DNA from 4 places in the Massilia sp. GCM10023247 genome. Region 1 is predicted to be linked to each of the others. Evidence: predicted binding sites of a transcription regulator. Region 1 holds the regulator's gene; each other region holds the start of a gene.
What was found. The regulator sigma-54, encoded in region 1, starts transcription at its own class of promoters, with help from an activator protein. The targets are predictions, from matches to a motif close to TGGCANGNAANCTGCTTT.
Positions count from the first base shown of each region.

Region 2: ACFPAH_RS10360 (PEP-CTERM sorting domain-containing protein) is a predicted target of sigma-54. The motif match lies at 2,423-2,440, and genes of this name have one in related genera.
Region 3: ACFPAH_RS02055 (PEP-CTERM sorting domain-containing protein) is a predicted target of sigma-54. The motif match lies at 1,906-1,923, and genes of this name have one in related genera.
Region 4: ACFPAH_RS19275 (PEP-CTERM sorting domain-containing protein) is a predicted target of sigma-54. The motif match lies at 2,807-2,824, and genes of this name have one in related genera.

Region 1 covers NZ_JBHSIB010000002.1:23,391-27,485, reverse strand. The annotation lists gene ACFPAH_RS00130 (enoyl-CoA hydratase/isomerase family protein) at 1-846, opposite strand, end outside; gene hpf (ribosome hibernation-promoting factor, HPF/YfiA family) at 961-1,314, opposite strand; gene ACFPAH_RS00120 (RNA polymerase factor sigma-54) at 1,378-2,850, opposite strand; gene lptB (LPS export ABC transporter ATP-binding protein) at 2,866-3,627, opposite strand; gene lptA (lipopolysaccharide transport periplasmic protein LptA) at 3,627-4,095, opposite strand, start outside.
Region 2 covers NZ_JBHSIB010000010.1:233,316-237,410, reverse strand. The annotation lists gene sppA (signal peptide peptidase SppA) at 1-697, opposite strand, end outside; gene ACFPAH_RS10365 (sodium:solute symporter) at 731-2,200, opposite strand; gene ACFPAH_RS10360 (PEP-CTERM sorting domain-containing protein) at 2,547-3,038, shown strand; gene ACFPAH_RS10355 (hypothetical protein) at 3,111-3,560, opposite strand; gene ACFPAH_RS10350 (NYN domain-containing protein) at 3,693-4,095, opposite strand, start outside.
Region 3 covers NZ_JBHSIB010000005.1:136,672-140,766, forward strand. The annotation lists gene ACFPAH_RS02050 (hypothetical protein) at 1-1,087, opposite strand, end outside; gene ACFPAH_RS02055 (PEP-CTERM sorting domain-containing protein) at 1,321-1,863, opposite strand; gene ACFPAH_RS02060 (hydrolase 1, exosortase A system-associated) at 2,091-2,960, opposite strand; gene ACFPAH_RS02065 (hydrolase 2, exosortase A system-associated) at 2,953-3,789, opposite strand; gene ACFPAH_RS02070 (acyl carrier protein) at 3,797-4,045, opposite strand; gene ACFPAH_RS02075 (GNAT family N-acetyltransferase) at 4,042-4,095, opposite strand, start outside.
Region 4 covers NZ_JBHSIB010000024.1:21,404-25,498, forward strand. The annotation lists gene ACFPAH_RS19270 (S8 family serine peptidase) at 1-1,742, opposite strand, end outside; gene ACFPAH_RS19275 (PEP-CTERM sorting domain-containing protein) at 2,020-2,769, opposite strand; gene ACFPAH_RS19280 (ferritin-like domain-containing protein) at 2,971-3,792, shown strand; gene ACFPAH_RS19285 (flavin reductase family protein) at 3,825-4,095, shown strand, end outside.

The DNA of each region.
Region 1 (4,095 bases):
CTCGTGGGTCACGCACATCAGCAGCGGCGAACGCTGGCGCATCGCGGCCAGCGCCTTTTGCGCGAACGGGCTGGCGTCGGTCTCGAGCGAGGCCATGATCGCCGCCACCGAACCGGCGCCGAAATGGGTGTCGATCGCAGCGCGTGCCGCTTCCAGGCTGGCGGGGCCGGCATCGTCCGCATGGCCGGCGCCGAAGGCGCGGATCCTTTCCGCCAGCTGCGCGCCCGGCGTCGACGCGATCAGCGCGTTCAGCTCGCCCAGCCGCGCGCTTGGCACGAACAGGTCGGCCAGCCCGACATACAAGGCGTCGGCCGCGCCGATGGTCAAGCCCGTCAGGCCGAGATAGTTGCCGAGTTGCCCAGGCGCGTGCGACAGGAAATGGCTGCCGCCGACATCCGGGAACAGGCCGATGTTCACTTCCGGCATCGCCATTTTCGTGCGCTCGGTGACGATGCGCAGGCCGGTCTCGGGACCGCCCTGGGCAATGCCCATGCCGCCCCCCATGACGACCCCATCCATGATCGAGATATACGGTTTCGGGTAGAAGTGAATCAGGTGGTTGAGCGCGTATTCTTCGGTGAAGAAGTCTTCCAGCAGGGCGCTACCGCCGGTCGGAGGCAAGTTGCCGACCTCGTGGAAGAAACGAATGTCGCCGCCCGCGCACAGGGCTTTTTGGCTGCTGCTGGTGATCACGACGGCGGCAACGGCGGCATCGTCGCGCCAGGCCAGCAAGGTCTCGGCCAGGCGCCGCACCATGGCGAGCGACAGCGAGTTGAGGGTCTGCGGCCGGTCGAGGGTAATCACGCCGGTGCCGTTGGCAACGCGGGTCAGGACATGGTCTGTCATGGTTCTAGGGCTTGTGTGAAAGACATGCATTTTACCGAAGCCGGCGAGTACTGAGTCCCAAATGTGAAAAGGGCGCCTTCCGGCGCCCTCGTTCAGACGGTGCTTCGTTGCCGATTAGACAGCAACAGCCTCTCCGCCTTCAGGGCGGCGCTTGAGCGCCTCGTGACTATGGTTCTGCAGGATGGTCTTGTACTTCATCACCTGGCGATCCAGCCTGTCGATCAGGAGGTCGATCGCCGCATACAGGTCTTGCGCCACACTCTCTACGTGCACCGTCTTGCCGGACAGGCGCATGGTGATCTCGGCTTTCTGCCTTTTTTCTTTCTCGGTCAGGTTGTCGATGGCGAGGATCACATGGGAGTCGATCACTTGATCGAAATGGCGGGTGATGCGTTCCAGCTTGTTCTGTACGTATTCACGGATGGCGGGGGTTACGTCGAGGTGGTGACCGCTGATGGTGAGATTCATACACACTCCTTTGAAAAAGGAACGGCGTCCGTGACGCGCATGGCGCGCGCCTGGCTGCCGTCATTACAAGGATTTGCGGAGACTGACGGGAGGGATCTTGAGTGCCTCGCGGTATTTTGCAACCGTGCGGCGCGCGATGACCATGCCTTGTTCACCGAGCATTTCCGCGATCTTGCTATCGGATAATGGGTTCTTGGGGTCCTCTGCTCCTGTCAGTTGCGCAATGAGCGCCCGAATCGCCGTCGAAGAGGCTTCGCCCCCCGCTTCGGTGGCGACGTGGCTTCCGAAGAAATACTTCAGCTCAAACATGCCGTGGGGGGTCAGCATGAATTTTTGAGTTGTTACACGAGAAATGGTGCTCTCGTGTAGGCCTAGTGTATCAGCTATCTCACGAAGCACAAGGGGACGCATGGCAACCGCGCCATGGCTGAAAAAGTTGCGCTGGCGCTCGACAATTGCCTGGGACACACGCAGGATCGTGTCGAAACGCTGGCGCATATTTTTGATGAGCCATTTCGCTTCCTGCAACTGCGCGCTCATCTGGCCTTCGCCCTTGCCCTGCTTGAGCAATGCCGCGTACAGGTTATTCACGCGCAGGCGCGGCATGACTTCGCTGTTGAGCATCACGCTCCAGCCGGCCCCGTTCTTGCGGACAATAACGTCCGGTACCACGTAGTCGGAGGTGCTCGACGCAAAGGCCGCGCCCGGGTGCGGATTGCACTGGCGGATGACGGCCTGGGCTTCGCGCAGGTCTTCGTCGTCGCAGTCGAGCGCCTTTTTCAGCTTGTTGAATTCGCGCTGGGCGAACCAGGTCAGATACCCCTCGACGATTTTCAGGGCCATGCGCCGCGTCACCAGCGGCACGCCCGGCATTTGGCGGATCTGCAGGGCCAGGCACTCGCTGGCGCTGCGCGCGCCGACGCCGACCGGGTCCAGGCTTTGCACCAGCGCCAGCGCGCAACGCAGTTCCTCGATCTCGACTTCCAGCTCGGCCGGCAGGCGCGCGTGGATCTCGTCGAGCTGCTCTTCCAGGTAGCCGTTGTCGTCGATGGCGTCGATTACGAGTTCGGCCAGCGCGCGGTCGCGCGCGCTCGCGCCCGTGACCCGGACCTGTTCCGACAGGTGCTCGCGCAGCGTCACGCCGATCGCGCCCAGCTGCGGCCGGCCGTCGTCGTCGCCGTCGCCGCTGGCCGCGCGCGGTGCCTCGCCCCAATCGGCGTCGGCCTCGCCGCGCTCGACATCGCCGCCGCCGTCGAGGCCCTCGCCGGCCTCGGCGGGCGCTGCGGCTTCCTCGCCGCCCGGCGCCGGCGCCTCGGCCTGCTGGACCGGCGCATCGTTGATGGCGCCGTCGGCGAGCAGGCGCACCGAGTTGTCGAGCGGGTCGTCGATCCGCTCGAGCAGCGGGTTATCGGACAGGATCTGCTCGATCTCCTGGTGCAGTTCGAGCGTGGACAACTGCAGCAGGCGGATCGACTGCTGGAGCTGCGGCGTGAGCGCCAGGTGCTGCGAAGTCCGGAGTTGCAGGGATTGTTTCATCGGGCGCTATCGTGACTACATGCGGAAGTGTTCGCCGAGGTAGACGCGTCGTACCGACTCGTCGGCGATGATGTCGTCAGGGCGGCCCGAAGCCAGCACGGCGCCCTGGTTGATGATATAGGCGCGGTCGCAGATGCCGAGCGTCTCGCGCACGTTGTGGTCGGTGATCAGGACCCCGATGCCGCGCTCCTTCAGGAAGCGCACGATGCGCTGGATCTCGATCACGGCGATCGGGTCGACCCCGGCGAACGGTTCGTCGAGCAGCACGAAGCGCGGGTTGGTCGCCAGCGCGCGCGCGATCTCGACGCGGCGCCGCTCGCCGCCCGACAGCGACAGCGCCGGGTTCTCGCGCAGCTTCTCGATCTGCAGTTCGGCCAGCAGCGAGTCGAGGCGCTCGTTGAGCGCCGCCTTGCCCAGGGCCTTGCCGTTTTCGTCGTGCTGCAGTTCGAGCACGGCGCGGATATTGTCTTCCACCGTCAGCTTGCGGAACACCGAGGCTTCCTGCGGCAGGTAGGACAGGCCGAGCACCGCGCGCCGGTGGATCGGCAGGCTCGAAATGTCGGTGCCGTTGATTTCGATGGTGCCGGCGTCCGACGGCACCAGGCCGACGATCATGTAGAACGAGGTGGTCTTGCCGGCGCCGTTCGGGCCGAGCAGGCCGACGACTTCGCCGCACCCGACTTCGAGCGAGACGTCGCGCACGACCAGGCGCTTGCCGTAACTTTTCTGCAGCCCCCGCACGACCAGGGTGCTGCGCTTGTCGTGATCATCCTTCATTATTTTTTCCCTGCTGCCGGTGCCGGCGCGGCGCCCGCCTTGGGCGCGGGAGCCGGCGCGGTGTTGCGCGGAGCGATGATCAGGGTGCCGCGTCCGCCGCCGGCCTTGGTCTGGCCGCTCGGGTCGTTGCGCACGGCCGCCACTTCGCGCCGGTTGTCGTAGGAGATGTAGGGACCGCGGAGCTCATTCGTCACGCGCCCGTTCTCGAGTTCCTTCACGATCGCCTTCGAGAACAGCTTCACCACTTCTTCGCGCTCTTCGTATTCGATGCGCTCGGCCTGGCCCTCGATCCACAGGTCCGGCCCGCCGTCGCGCTTCTGGCGGAAGGTGGCCACGCGGCCCGGCGCCGAGGTCAGGGTGACGCTCATGTAGCCTTCCGGCGTTTCCTTGAGCAGCGCACGGTCGGACTTGAGCAGCAGCGTGCCGCGCGTGACGATGACGTTGCCGGTCAGGATGCGGGTCTGCGTG
Region 2 (4,095 bases), on a different contig from region 1:
AGCCGTCCCAGAGCGCGCCGTACAGGAAGGCGTCGGCCTCGGTCGCGGCCTGCGAGGGCCCGTTGCTGATGAAAGGCTCGGCAAAGCTCTTATAGGTGCCGACCTTCATCAGGTTGACCGTCACGCCCAGCTTGTCGAGCGCGTCGCGGTAGTAATTCTTGCGCCGGCCGAAGCCCTCGATCAGCACCATGCCCATCGGGTGCACATAGATTTCGCTGGCGTGCGAGGCGAGCAGGTAGCGCTTCTGGTCGAAGCTGCCGCCCCAGGCCACGACCGGCTTGCCGGCCGCCTTCACGCGGTCGATCGCGGCGCCGGCTTCGTGCAGCATGGCCATCCCGCCGCCGTCGAGCTCGTCGAGGATCAGCAGCACGCTGCCGATGTTCTTGTCCTTCGCCGCCGCGTCGAGCACGACCAGCAGGTCGCGCAGCTCGACCGCGCGCCGGCTCTCGCCGCCGACGTTGGCCAGCAGCGAATCGCGCAGCCCGCTGCTGTGCTCTTCCACCAGGTCGCCGCGCAACTCCAGCACCAGCGCGGTCTTCTCGCCGAGCGGCTTGACGCCGCCGCCGAAAATCGCCCAGAGCAAGGCGATCAGGATGAGCAGGAACAGCATGTTGAACACGAAACGCCGGGTAGCGTCCAGGCCGCGCCAGAACATACCGAAACCGCGGCGCAGGGAAGTCAGTGGCTTGAAAGGCATCGAAACTCCGCTCAGGAAGGAAAACGCATGGAATCAGGCTGTGACGGTCAGTTTGCTTGGCGTCTCTTTATGCGAGATCGCAAACAGGCCGGCAAATACGAGTATGCCATTGACGATCAACAGTTCAAGTCCCAGTCGATAGCTGCCGAGCAAATATTGCTGATTGTACTCAAGGAGTGCGCAAAGAACCGGCGCGCCGATGGTCACCCAGGGCACCAGCCGGTCGGTCAGGCTGCGCCGCGTCAGCATGCCGAAGGCAAACAGGCCCAGCAGCGGTCCATAGGTGTAGGCGGCCAGCTTCAGGATCATCATGATCATGCTCGGCTCGTCGATCCACTTGAAGCCCATCACCAGCACCAGGAACAGCGCGGCAAAGCCCAGGTGGACGCGGCGGCGCAGGCGCTCCTTCTGTTCCTGCGACAGGTCGCTGCGGCGCTGGATGCCGAGCAAGTCGATACAGGTGGTCGAGGTCAGCGCGGTGATCGCGCCGTCGGCGCTCGGGAACAGCGCCGAGACGAGCGCGATCAGGAAAATGATCTGCACCGCGGCCGGCAGGTGGCCCATGACGACGGCCGGGAAGATCTTGTCGCCGGTCTCCGCCACGCCAACGGCCGGCGCGTACAGGTAGAGCAGCCCGCCCAGGAACAGGAAGGCCGACAGCACCACGACCAGCACGGCGGTCAGGGTCAGCAGGTTCTTTTGCGAATCCTTCAGGGTCTTCACCGAAATCGTCTTCTGCATCATTTCCTGGTCCATGCCGGTCATGGTCAGCACGATGAAGGCGCCGGCGACGATCTGCTTGAGGAAGAAGTTCGGGCTGTCGAAATCGGTCTCGAAGATGCGCGCCAGGCCCTGCGACTGCATCTGGTTCAGGCTTTCCAGCATCGACATGTCGAGTTCCGTGAGCAGGAACCAGACGCAGGCGAACAGGCCGAACAGCATGCAGCTCGTCTGCAGGGTATCGGTCCAGACGATGGTCTTGACGCCGCCCTGGTAGGTGTACATCAGGATCATGCCGAGAATGACGAGCGTGGTGGCCCAGAACGGAATGCCGAGGCTGTCGAGGATGATCGCCTGCAGGATGTTGACCACCAAATACAGCCGGGCGGTCGAGCCGAGCAGGCGCGAAATGATGAAGAAGCCGGCCCCGCTCTGGTAGGCGCGCCGGCCCAGGCGCACATCGAGGTAGTGGTAGATCGAGGTCAGCTTCAGGCGGTAGTACAGCGGCAGCAGGATATACGCCACCGCGATGTAGCCGAACACGTAGCCGATCAGGATCTGGCCATAGCCGAAGGCATCCTTGCCGACGGCGCCGGGCACGCTGATGAACGTCGCGCCCGAGAGCGTGGTGCCGACCATGCCGAAGGCGACCAGCATCCAGTTGCTGCTCTTGTTACCGATGAAGAAGCTGTCGTTGGTGGCATTGCGCGAGGTGGCCCAGGCCACGCCCAGCAGCAGCGCGAAATAGGCGATGAGGATGCAAAAGAGAAGAACGGGGGACATGTGTTTCCGTGGGTGTTGACGATTCGCCCAGCAATATACACGCAGAAGGCGGGTGGAGCTACCGCGGGGTGGGCCGGGCGGGGATTCGGTCGTGTCGGTGTTGGAGTGGCGCAGGCATGGGGTAAGCACCCGCAACCGCCTCGTCGGTTTACTTTACATGCACAAAGTGCAACTTCTAAGCGTAAATACACTATTGCCTAAAAATCAATAACTTGGGGTGCCGGGCATGCTCCTTGCATAGCTCTGCAGTACAACAACCCTGAAAGGATCTCCGATGAAAGCGACGAAATTGAAAGGCGTTCTGACCGCTGTCGTAGTCGCAGCGGGTTTTACGGCAGGCAGCGCCATGGCCATGCCGACGATGGACAACTTCCTGAAAGCCTACGACAGCCCGAACTCGGGCGAGCAAACCGAACTGGCTTTCCTCGGGGATGCGACGGGACTGAGTTTCGACGCAGGAGACCTGCGCAAGATCGAAGGCAATGGCGGCGCCATGTTCGATGCCGAAACGCAGTTGTGGGTGATCGATGTCGCGCCGAATGCACCGGGATATTTCCTGCTGAAATTCGGCCTCGGCAACGGCTTCAAGACCCGCTTCGACACCTATGTGTTTCGCAACACCGGCGACCTGACCCAGCTCGCCTGGAGCAATGCGCAAGTCAACTTCCTCAGTGGCGGCGACTGCGCGATCGGCAACGACAACCGCTGCAACATCGGGCGCCTGAGCCATATCACCTGGGTGCCGGGCGGAGGCGGCGGCGAAGTGCCTGAACCGGCGTCCCTCGCCTTGCTCGGTGCCGGCCTGGCCGCGCTCACGCTGCGCCGCCGCGCGCGCTGATCCGGCAGGCCCGCCGCCGGTCCATGGCGCCCGCGGCGCCATGGCTTCCCGCTTGAACGCAGCAGCAGCCGCTCAGGCCTCTTCCCCCTCGATCCGCTCGAACGGGCCGATGCAGGCCTGCATGGTCTCGTCGCTGCACATCAGGAACAAGGTGCCGGAGGGGTGAAAGCGCACGAAATTGGTGGCGCGGGTGCCGACCTTCATGATCGCGCCCGAGCAATCCTTCTTGCCGTTGTCCTTGACGATGCGGTCTTCGAGCTTGTAGAAGCCTTTCGCGCTCGGCTTGTCGGGGATGCTGTATTCGCTTTCCGACACTTCCTCGGCGCTGGTGACGAGCGTGGTGCCGTCGCCGCGGAAGCGGTAGGTTTCGGAGCAGCCGAGGTCGGGCAGGCTGAGTCTCCAGATGCCGAGGATCGGATGGTTGGCGGCCGGCACCGGCGGCGCGGCCCGGGCGGCCGGCACGCCTGCGACAAGCGCGACACAGAGGGAAGTCGGGAGCAAGAATCCGGCAGGCAGATGCATGGCAGTTCCTTTCACTACGCTTCAGTAGTCGTACGTTCAAGTACTCGGGCGCCGGCCGCACCGGCGGCCGGGTTGGCGCTCGCTCCTGCTCCGGGCCATGGCGGCCCGGCACTGCCGACAACTGTGCCGTACTTACGCGTTATCCGGCGCCGCCTTGGGCTTGGCCGGACGGCGGGCGCGCGCGGCTGGCTTGCGCGCCGGGCCGCTTGCCTTCTTGCGCCCCGGGATCACGTTGCCGTCGACGTCGTCCGGCTCCGCATAGGCCGCATCGGCGTCATCGGCCTGCGCGGCCGGCGCTGCCTGTGCCTGGGGCGACACGGTCAGGGCCGCTGCCGGGTCTTCGACGGCGATCGCCGGCGCGGCTGCAGAATCGAGGACGGCAGTGTCGGCCGCCGCGGCAGCATTGTCTTTCTTCGCGGCCGGCTTGCGCGGCGCGCGGCGGCGTTCCTTCTTCGCCGGCTCGGGCTGCGCTTCCGCTTCCGCTTCCGCTTCCACTGCCGGGGCAGCGGCGACGGCCGGGACGGCTTCCTCGGCC
Region 3 (4,095 bases), on a different contig from region 1:
GGAACGAGCCTTTGATGCCGCCCACCCGGCCGTCCTCGCCCTCGAGGCGCACGGTGCGGCGCACAAACGAGGTCAATTTCTGACCGGCAGCGAAGTAACGGGCCTCACCGGTCACGCGATACAACAGGAAGAAGCAATGCGCGATTTGCGCCGAACCGGTCAGGCACGCATATTCTGCGGCCGGGCCGAAGTCGCGGTCGAGCCGCCCTGCCATGTAGCCGGCCGGTCCGATTGCGCCGATCAGGCCGTTTGCAGTACGGATCGCTGCCTGTAGCAGGTCGGCACGGCTGGACAAGAGGTAGCCCTCGAGCACGCCACGCAACACATAACCGATCGTGTGGGTCAGCGGATTGTCCGCGTCCGTCAGGCAGTTCGACGCAAACCAGCCGTTTGCTTGCTGCTTGCTCAGCGCCCACTCGACTTGACGCAGGCCTGCCGGCCCATAACCAAGGCCGGGAGCAACGCGCTCGGCTTCGAACAAACCCCATGCAACGTGGGTTTCGTATGCCTTCTCGCCCGGCTTGGCGAAGGGGGTCGGGAACTTGCGCCAGCAGCCATCGTCATCCAGGCTGTCGCGCAACCAGGACGCGGCGCGGTGCATGGCGTCCAGGTAGCGTGGGTCGCCGTATTCGGCGGCGCCGGCCGCCAGCCCGATCAGGATCTGACCCGTGTTGAAGGTCACCGGGACGCGCGGCTTCGCATCGATCTTGCCGCCTTGGAAGCCGCCTTCCGCGAACTGAATGGCGACGCACCAGTCCAGCATGCGGCGTGCCCGTTCGTGCAGGCTGGCGTCGCCGCTGCGATGGGCCATGGCGATCATGGTCGGGATGATGTAGCCGGTCGTCTCCGGATACGACGTGGCCCAGCCGTTCTGCAGGGAGAAGTCGCGCGCCACGCCGCCATCGTTCGATGCCGACTTGTCTTGTGCCAGGCACAACCATTTGGTGCAGCTGGCGATCACCGCTTCGGGACCGGGATCATGCGCCGCGAGGCCGAGCAGGTCCTCCTCCAACTCACGCCTGGCGAGTGCCGTTAGCGAAGAACGGGGCAACAACTTGTTTTTGACCGACTTGATTAGACGGAACACTGGCATCTCTCCAGAGGTGTTAGGCGATCCCGGTTGAGTGGACATTTAAGAAAGTATTCTGCCACGGGAAGTTCTTATTTGTAGATATTTTTCTGGTATAGATAGTTACATTTACGCGACATTTCAGCATTTGTCGGCTGCGGCTGGCAGGGAAAGCGTTGAGGAGAGAGGCGTTAACGCAACAGTTCCGTGCAGCCGTGCGCAGGCCCGATTGCCGGGCCCCCGGCCCTGCTTCAGGCCTTGCGGCGCGCAACGCCGATGGCTGCCAGGCCGATACCGACCAGCGCCACCGAGAACGGTTCAGGGACGTCGACCGGCGCGACGCCAGGGGTGTACTGCGCTTCCAGGGTCGACCTGACGAACTGGTAGTCGCCGTAGCCCGCCGCCAGGGTGAATGCCAGCTTCCCGGTGAGGTTGAGCGCGTGCAACGCGCCGCCGGTGATGCCCAGTGCCTCGAAGCTGCGCGCGCCGTTGTTCAGGTCCTGCCCCTGGAGCAGCACGACACCGCTGCTGTCGATCGTCAGCGAATAGCTTTCGCTGCCGCCCTGGCCGCTGCCGCCGACGTCTTTCAGGGTAATCGAGAGGAAGGCCGACTGAATGGTATCGAAACCGGGGGTATAGGCGTTGTCGGTGAAATCGTGCTCGAACGTAAACGGATGGGTACGATCGACCGTCACCGGGCCCTGCAATTCGACCGTGTCGATCAGCGTCGCGTGGGCAAAGCCCGAGCAGGCCAGCAGGAGCGAAGCGGCAAGCAGTTTCTTGAAATGTTTCATGGATATCCCTTCAGCAATTGTTGTTGAGTTATTGTCTACTCATATGCAATTGCTGTGCCAGCAAGGTTAGTATCCTATGTGCATCATACGCTTCCTGGCGGATTGCCACCTCGGGTGTAAAAATTTCCGACAGTACATTGTTAAATCCTGAGTGCAATGCTGGCGCGCGGCGCGCGCCGATATGGCCGTGTCTTTGCCGGGCCGGCACGGGTCCGGCAATGGAGGGCTTACCAGGAGCGCAGCCAGTCGCGCGTCCAGTTGGAAACCTGGTCCTGCCAGGGGCGGCGCGAGAAAGTGTGGTCGGCCTTGTCGATCTGGCGGCGCGTAAAACGCGGCGCCGACAGCAGGCGTTGCCAGGCGCCGGGACGGCTCGACAGGTCGGCGAACTCCTGGGCCGTCAGGTCGGCGCCGCTCAGCACCACCAGCACGCGCCCGCCGAAGCGGGTCAGCGCGCCCTGCATGCGCTCGGGCAGGGCCGCGTCGGGCGCGCCGGCCGCGGCTGCGGGCGCCGGTTTTGACATGAACGCCTTGCCCAGGTCCTGGCACAGCGAGCGCACCGACGCCTTGATGTCGAACTGGCCGCTGCCGATCTTCTTCCACAGGCGCGCGTCGAACAGGCGGTCGCGGTAATAGTGCTTGATGGTGGCGCGCGCCTGTCCCGCTTCGGTCCGCACCCAGGGATTCAATAGCACCAGCCCGGTGACGCGCGGGTCCTGCGGCGCATACATGCTGGCGGCCGAGGCGCCGTCGCACAGGCCCCACAGCACCACCTCTTCGAGGCCCGGCACTTCCAGGAAAAAGCGGTCGACGGCGGCGCGCAGGTCGGCGTCGACGTTCTCGAAATCCTGCAACGGTCCTTCGCTGTCGCCCATGCCGCGGTAATCGAAGCGCATGGCCGGGATGCCGGCCGCGGCCAGGTCGCGCGCGAGCAGGGTGAACTGGCGGTGGCTGCCGGCGCGGTATTGCGGGCCGCCGACGACGATCAAGACGCCGCGCGCCGGCGCCGGCGCCGCCTCGGGCAGGCTCAGGATGCCGTACAGCCAGGCGCCGCGGCAGGGAAAGGCGAGGGCGCGCTCGCGAGGCACGGCGTCAGGCATCGGAATTCTCCAGGCTGGCCAGGGTCGCCTCCAGCAGGGCGGGGCAGTCGATGGTTTCGGGCGCCGTCCAGAATTGCGGGCCCTGCACCTGCTGCACGTCGACCTGGCTGCCTTGCAGGCGCCAGGTGTCGGCCACGCGCACGGCGGCCGGCGGCAGGGGGCGGCCGGCGGCGGCCGTCACTTCGAACCAGGAGATGGCGCAGCGCGGGCCGAGTGCGCGCGCGTCGGCCGCGTCGATGCCGGCCGCCAGCTGCGGGTTGAGCGTATAGCCGGCGATCTCGAGCGATTCGCCGCCGGCCAGGGTTTCGCGCAGCGCCTCGGTGCCGCCGCTGTCGCTGCCGCCGGCCAGTAATTCTCCCGCCAGGCGCAGGCGCAGGAAGCCGTTCAGGTAGCCGGAACCGTTGGTGACCGGCTGCCACAGCAGCAGTCGCTGCGGCGGAATCGGCGCGCGCTGGGCGTGCGCCACCGCCAGCAGCGCGCCCAGGCGCAGGCCCCACAGGCCGGCGCTGCGGCCGAGGCGTTCTTCGATCCAGGCGCGCGCCTGCGCGATGTCGCGCAGCCAGCCGTCCCAGGTCGCGTCGCCGAAGTCGTCGGCGCTGTCGCCGCAGCCGTGCAGGTCGATCAGCAGCACGCCCACCCCTTGCGCGGCCAGCGCGCGCGCGCCGAGCGCAGCCATGCGGCGCGAACGGTTCATCTCCTCGGCGAACGGATGCACGTAGACCAGCGCGCCGCGGCAGGCGCCCTGCGGGGCGTGGTACAGGCAGAAGCGCGGGCCGTCGGGCGTGTCGAGGAAGAAGGCGTCGGCGGGCGCGTGGCCGGGGGTGGTCATTGCCCCGTTACTCGGCGCGTTCGGCAACGAAACCGGCCAGGCTGCCGAGGGTGGCGAAGGTGCTGGCGCTGATGTCGTCGTCGTCGACAGCGATGCCGAAATGCTCTTCCAGCGCGCCGATCAGCGTCACCACGGCCATCGAATCGAGCTCGGGCAGGCTGCCCAGCAGCGGCGAGTCGGCCGTGAGCGCCTGCCCGGCGGGGCCGAGGTTGAGCACGTCGATCAGGAGGGTCTTGACTTCTTCAAGGTACTTCATAGGCTCGTCGTCGTAGTGTGTGCGGGCCGGGATGGCGCCTTCGCTGCGGC
Region 4 (4,095 bases), on a different contig from region 1:
ACGCCGGTGCTGGGGTCGACCCCGGGAGCGTACAGGCTGATGTACAGGTTGTTCGCTTCCAGGGCCCACGAAGCGTCTGCGAACAGCTTGACGGCGCCCGGCTCCACGGTGATCTTGTGCAGGCCGTAACCGGCATTGGTCTGGAACGAATTCAACATCGCCGAGCCGGCATAGGTGCCGCCGGACACCCGCATCGGCCCCGGGTTGAAGTGCACGAGGTCGTCATCGGTGACGGCGTGCGGGATGGCGCCGGCCTTGACCGCATCGACCGCCTTGCGGGTGTCGACGAAGCCGGCGCCCGCGTCGAAGGTGTCGTAGCCCTGCATGACGGCCTTGTTGGCGGTCACTTCCAGCAGGCGGATCACGTCGAGCGGCGCCAGGCGCGGCCCGCCGCGCACGTCCTGGGCCTGGTGCACCAGGGCCGCGATCCCGCTCACGTGCGGCGTCGCCATCGAGGTGCCGGATGCGGCGCCGTAGTTGGTGCCGCTGGCCGTCATCGGATGCACCGGGTTCTGCGCCGAGACGATGTTTTCGCCGGGCGCCACGATGGCGGGGCGGTCGATGCCGAGCGGCCGCGCGGCATGGTCCCAGGCGGCCTGTTCCTCGGCGCCGGCGGCCAGGAAGGACTGCAGGTTGGCCAGCGCCAGCTCGCGGTCGTGGTTGCCGTCCGGGCGCCCGCGCGAGGAGAAGCCGGCCATGCCGTAGGCCTTGTTGGTGGCGCCGATGCCCAGCGCGTACGGGGCGTTCGAATACGGGTTCATGGTGTTCGGGCTGGGGCCGTCGTTACCGGCCGCGAAGACCGACAGGATGCCCTGCTCGTAGGCCAGGCGCGAGGCGACGTTGGTCGAGCGGTTGGGGTTGAAGGGCTCGTAGGACGAGCTGCCCCAGGAATTGCTGAGCACGCGGATGTCGGCTTCGCCGTCGCGCACGCTGGCGATCACGTGGTCGTAGGCTTCCAGCGTGAAGGGCAGGTTGATGCCGGTGCTGGTGGCGTAGCTGATGATGTTCGCCTTGGGCGCCATGCCGCGCAGGTTGCCGTCGGAGTCCACGCCGGTGCCGGCGATGGTGCCGATGCAATGGGTGCCGTGCCCGTATTCGTCGGTGTTCCATTTCGCCCCGAGCAGGTCGGTATGGCGCTCGACGATCGCCGTCTCGACGTCGATGCCGTCCGGGGTGAGCGAGACGTAGACCTTCGGGTCGCTGCCGAGCGCGCCCGCCACCGCGTAGTTCTTCTTGACGTTGACGAGATCGGGATGCAGGCCGTCGGCGCCGGTGTCGATGATCGCGACCGTCACGCCGCTGCCGTCCAGCCCGAGCACCTTCTGCACCTCCTCGGCGCGGGTCATGACGCGGCCTTCGGCATTGAACAGGCGCTGGCTGCGGCTGGGCTCGATGAAGCGGGTCTCGGGCCAGCCTGCCACCTGGCGGATCTGGTCGCGGGTCAGCAGTACGCGCGCCATCGGCAAGACCTTGTAGGTCTTGACCTTGCGCGCCAGCGTAGACAGGCGCGAGGCGCTTTCCTTCTTGTCGAACACGACGATGACGTCGTAATAGACGTTGGTCAACTGCTGGTTCAACTCCTGGGCGAACAGCGAGTCGATCCGCGCCGCGGCCAGCGCGCCGAGCGTGCCGGTGGTGCCCGGCAGGATGCCGGTGACGGCGGCGCTGGCGAGCGGGCCCTGGGCGCCCAAAGCCATGACGAGTGCTGCAACAAGGGTAAAACGACGGCGGTTTGTACTCACGACGATGCTCCTCTTGATCTGTTGTTATTGGGATGCGCTGGTGAAAAACGGCATTTCCGTGTGCCGCCTGATGAGTATTTCGGCACTGTCAACACAGGTCAAACGTGCACATATCTGTCACAAATTTATTTTTGAAAACTTCACAAAAGCGTTGTGTGTTCGCCAACGCACAATTGTGCGCGAGAGAAATTGTGCTAGGCGAAGATTCCGTACTTAACGGGAGCAGCGCCAAAAAAAAAGCCTGGCAGAGCCAGGCTTCGATGCAATGCGATGCAGATCAGGCGCGCTTGCGGCGGCGTGCCGCGGCCAGGCCCGCGAGAGCCAGGCCCATCAGTGCCAGGCTGCCCGGTTCCGGCACATTCGCGACGCGCAGGTTGTCGACGCTGATCGTGAGCTTGTTGTCGATGTTTGCGGTGCGGAAGCCCAGGGTATCGAAGGATTTGACATTGCTGTTGGCTAACTTCGCCTTGATCATGGTCGGTGCCAGGTCGGCTGCGCTTGGCTTGAACCACGCCTCGAAGCTGTCGTAATAGTGATTCGCGCCCGGCTTCGACTTGTACAGGTGGCCTGATACCTGATAGCTGACGCCGGACAGCAGGTCGCTGCCTGGCAGGTAAGTGCCGGTGGTGCCCGAGGTGCGCACGAACAGGTCGTTGGTGCAGGCGCCGTCGCAGTTGGCCTTCATGCCAATGTTCGGGCCGGCCGAATTGCCGAACCACAGCGCGAGGAAGTCGTTATTGCCGAGGGTGCCCGTGTAGGTAAGGGTGAAGTCCACGAACACGTCCGAGAACTGGCGGGTGTCGAGCTTGCGCACTGCCGCGTTGTCGCTGTTGCCGCTGAAGACCAGGGCCGAGTTCAGCATCTTGGCTGGAGCCGTGGCCGGGTTCTTGCTGCCGGCGAGGGTCCAGCCCTGCTTCCAGCCGGAATCGGTGCCATCAAAATTGTCATACGCGGTCACGAGCGTGGCGTTGGCAGCGCCTGCGGCAGCGAAGGCGAGGGAAGCGATGATCGAAGTCGAAAGTTTCATTCCAGGATGATGAGTTGTTATTAAGGATGATTACCTATAAGCACGTTTCGTGCCATAAAGTAAATATCCTTACAAAACAGCAGCTTGGTGTTTTATGCAAGAAATTACATGTGCCTACTGTAAAGTTTCCCGACAGGAAGGAGGCCGCCGGCGCGGCGCCGGTTTTTGCTACACTGCCGCCTTTGCCCCGATGGATCGCCCATGTCTCACCCGATCGAACTGCGCGCCGCAGCCCTGGACTGCCTGCTGCTGACCGACCCGCGCGCCAAGGCCGATGCCGTCGCTGCGCTGGTGCGTGCGCGTGCCGAGGGCAGGGCGAGGGTCGAGCGCGCGGCCGTGCTCGACACCACGGGCAGCATCCCCGGCCGCCCCGCGCGACCGGAACTGGTGCCGCCGCGCCTGGTCGGCCGGCGCTCGATGGCGACCGTCGAAGGCCGCGCCATGCTGGTGCATGCGCTCGCCCACATCGAGTTCAACGCCGTCAACCTGGCGCTCGACGCCTTGTGGCGCTTTCCCGGCATGCCCGAGGCCTACTACCTCGACTGGCTGCAGGTGGCCGCCGAGGAGGCGTACCACTTCTCGCTGCTGGCCGGGCACCTGAAGGTGCTGGGCTATGCCTATGGCGACTTTCCCGGCCACGACAGCCTGTGGGAAATGGTCGAGAAAACCCGCGGCGACGCGCTGGCACGCATGGCCCTGGTGCCGCGCACGCTGGAGGCGCGCGGGCTCGATGCGATTCCTCCGCTGCGCGCCAAGCTGGCCCACGCCGGCGACCTGGATGCGGCCGCCATCCTGGACATCATCCTGCGCGACGAGGTCGGGCACGTCGAGATCGGCAACCGCTGGTACGGCTTCCTGTGCGCGCAGCAGGGTCTGGAACCGCGCGCCACCTACGACGAACTCGTCGTACGGTACAAGGCGCCGGTCCTGAAAGGACCGTTCAACCTCGAGGCGCGGCGCCGCGCCGGCTTCAGCGAATCCGAACTGGCGCGCCTCGCGCAGGGCGGGCAAGCGGCCGGCTGACCCGCCGCGTCCCCCCCAAATTGGAGCCAACGATGCAGCAACACATCCAGCCGGTCCCGCTCGAGAAAGCCTACCGCCTGCTGAACCACGGGCCAACGGTGCTGGTATCGAGCCGGCACGAAGGCGTCGACAACGTCATGGCGGCGGCCTGGGCCTGCGCGCTCGACTTCGCGCCGCCCAAGCTGACGGTCGTGCTCGACAAGGCGACCAGCACCCGCGCACTGGTGGAGGCCAGCGGACGCTTCGTGATCCAGGTGCCGACCGCCAGGCTGCTCGCACTGACGCACGCGGTCGGCACGCGCA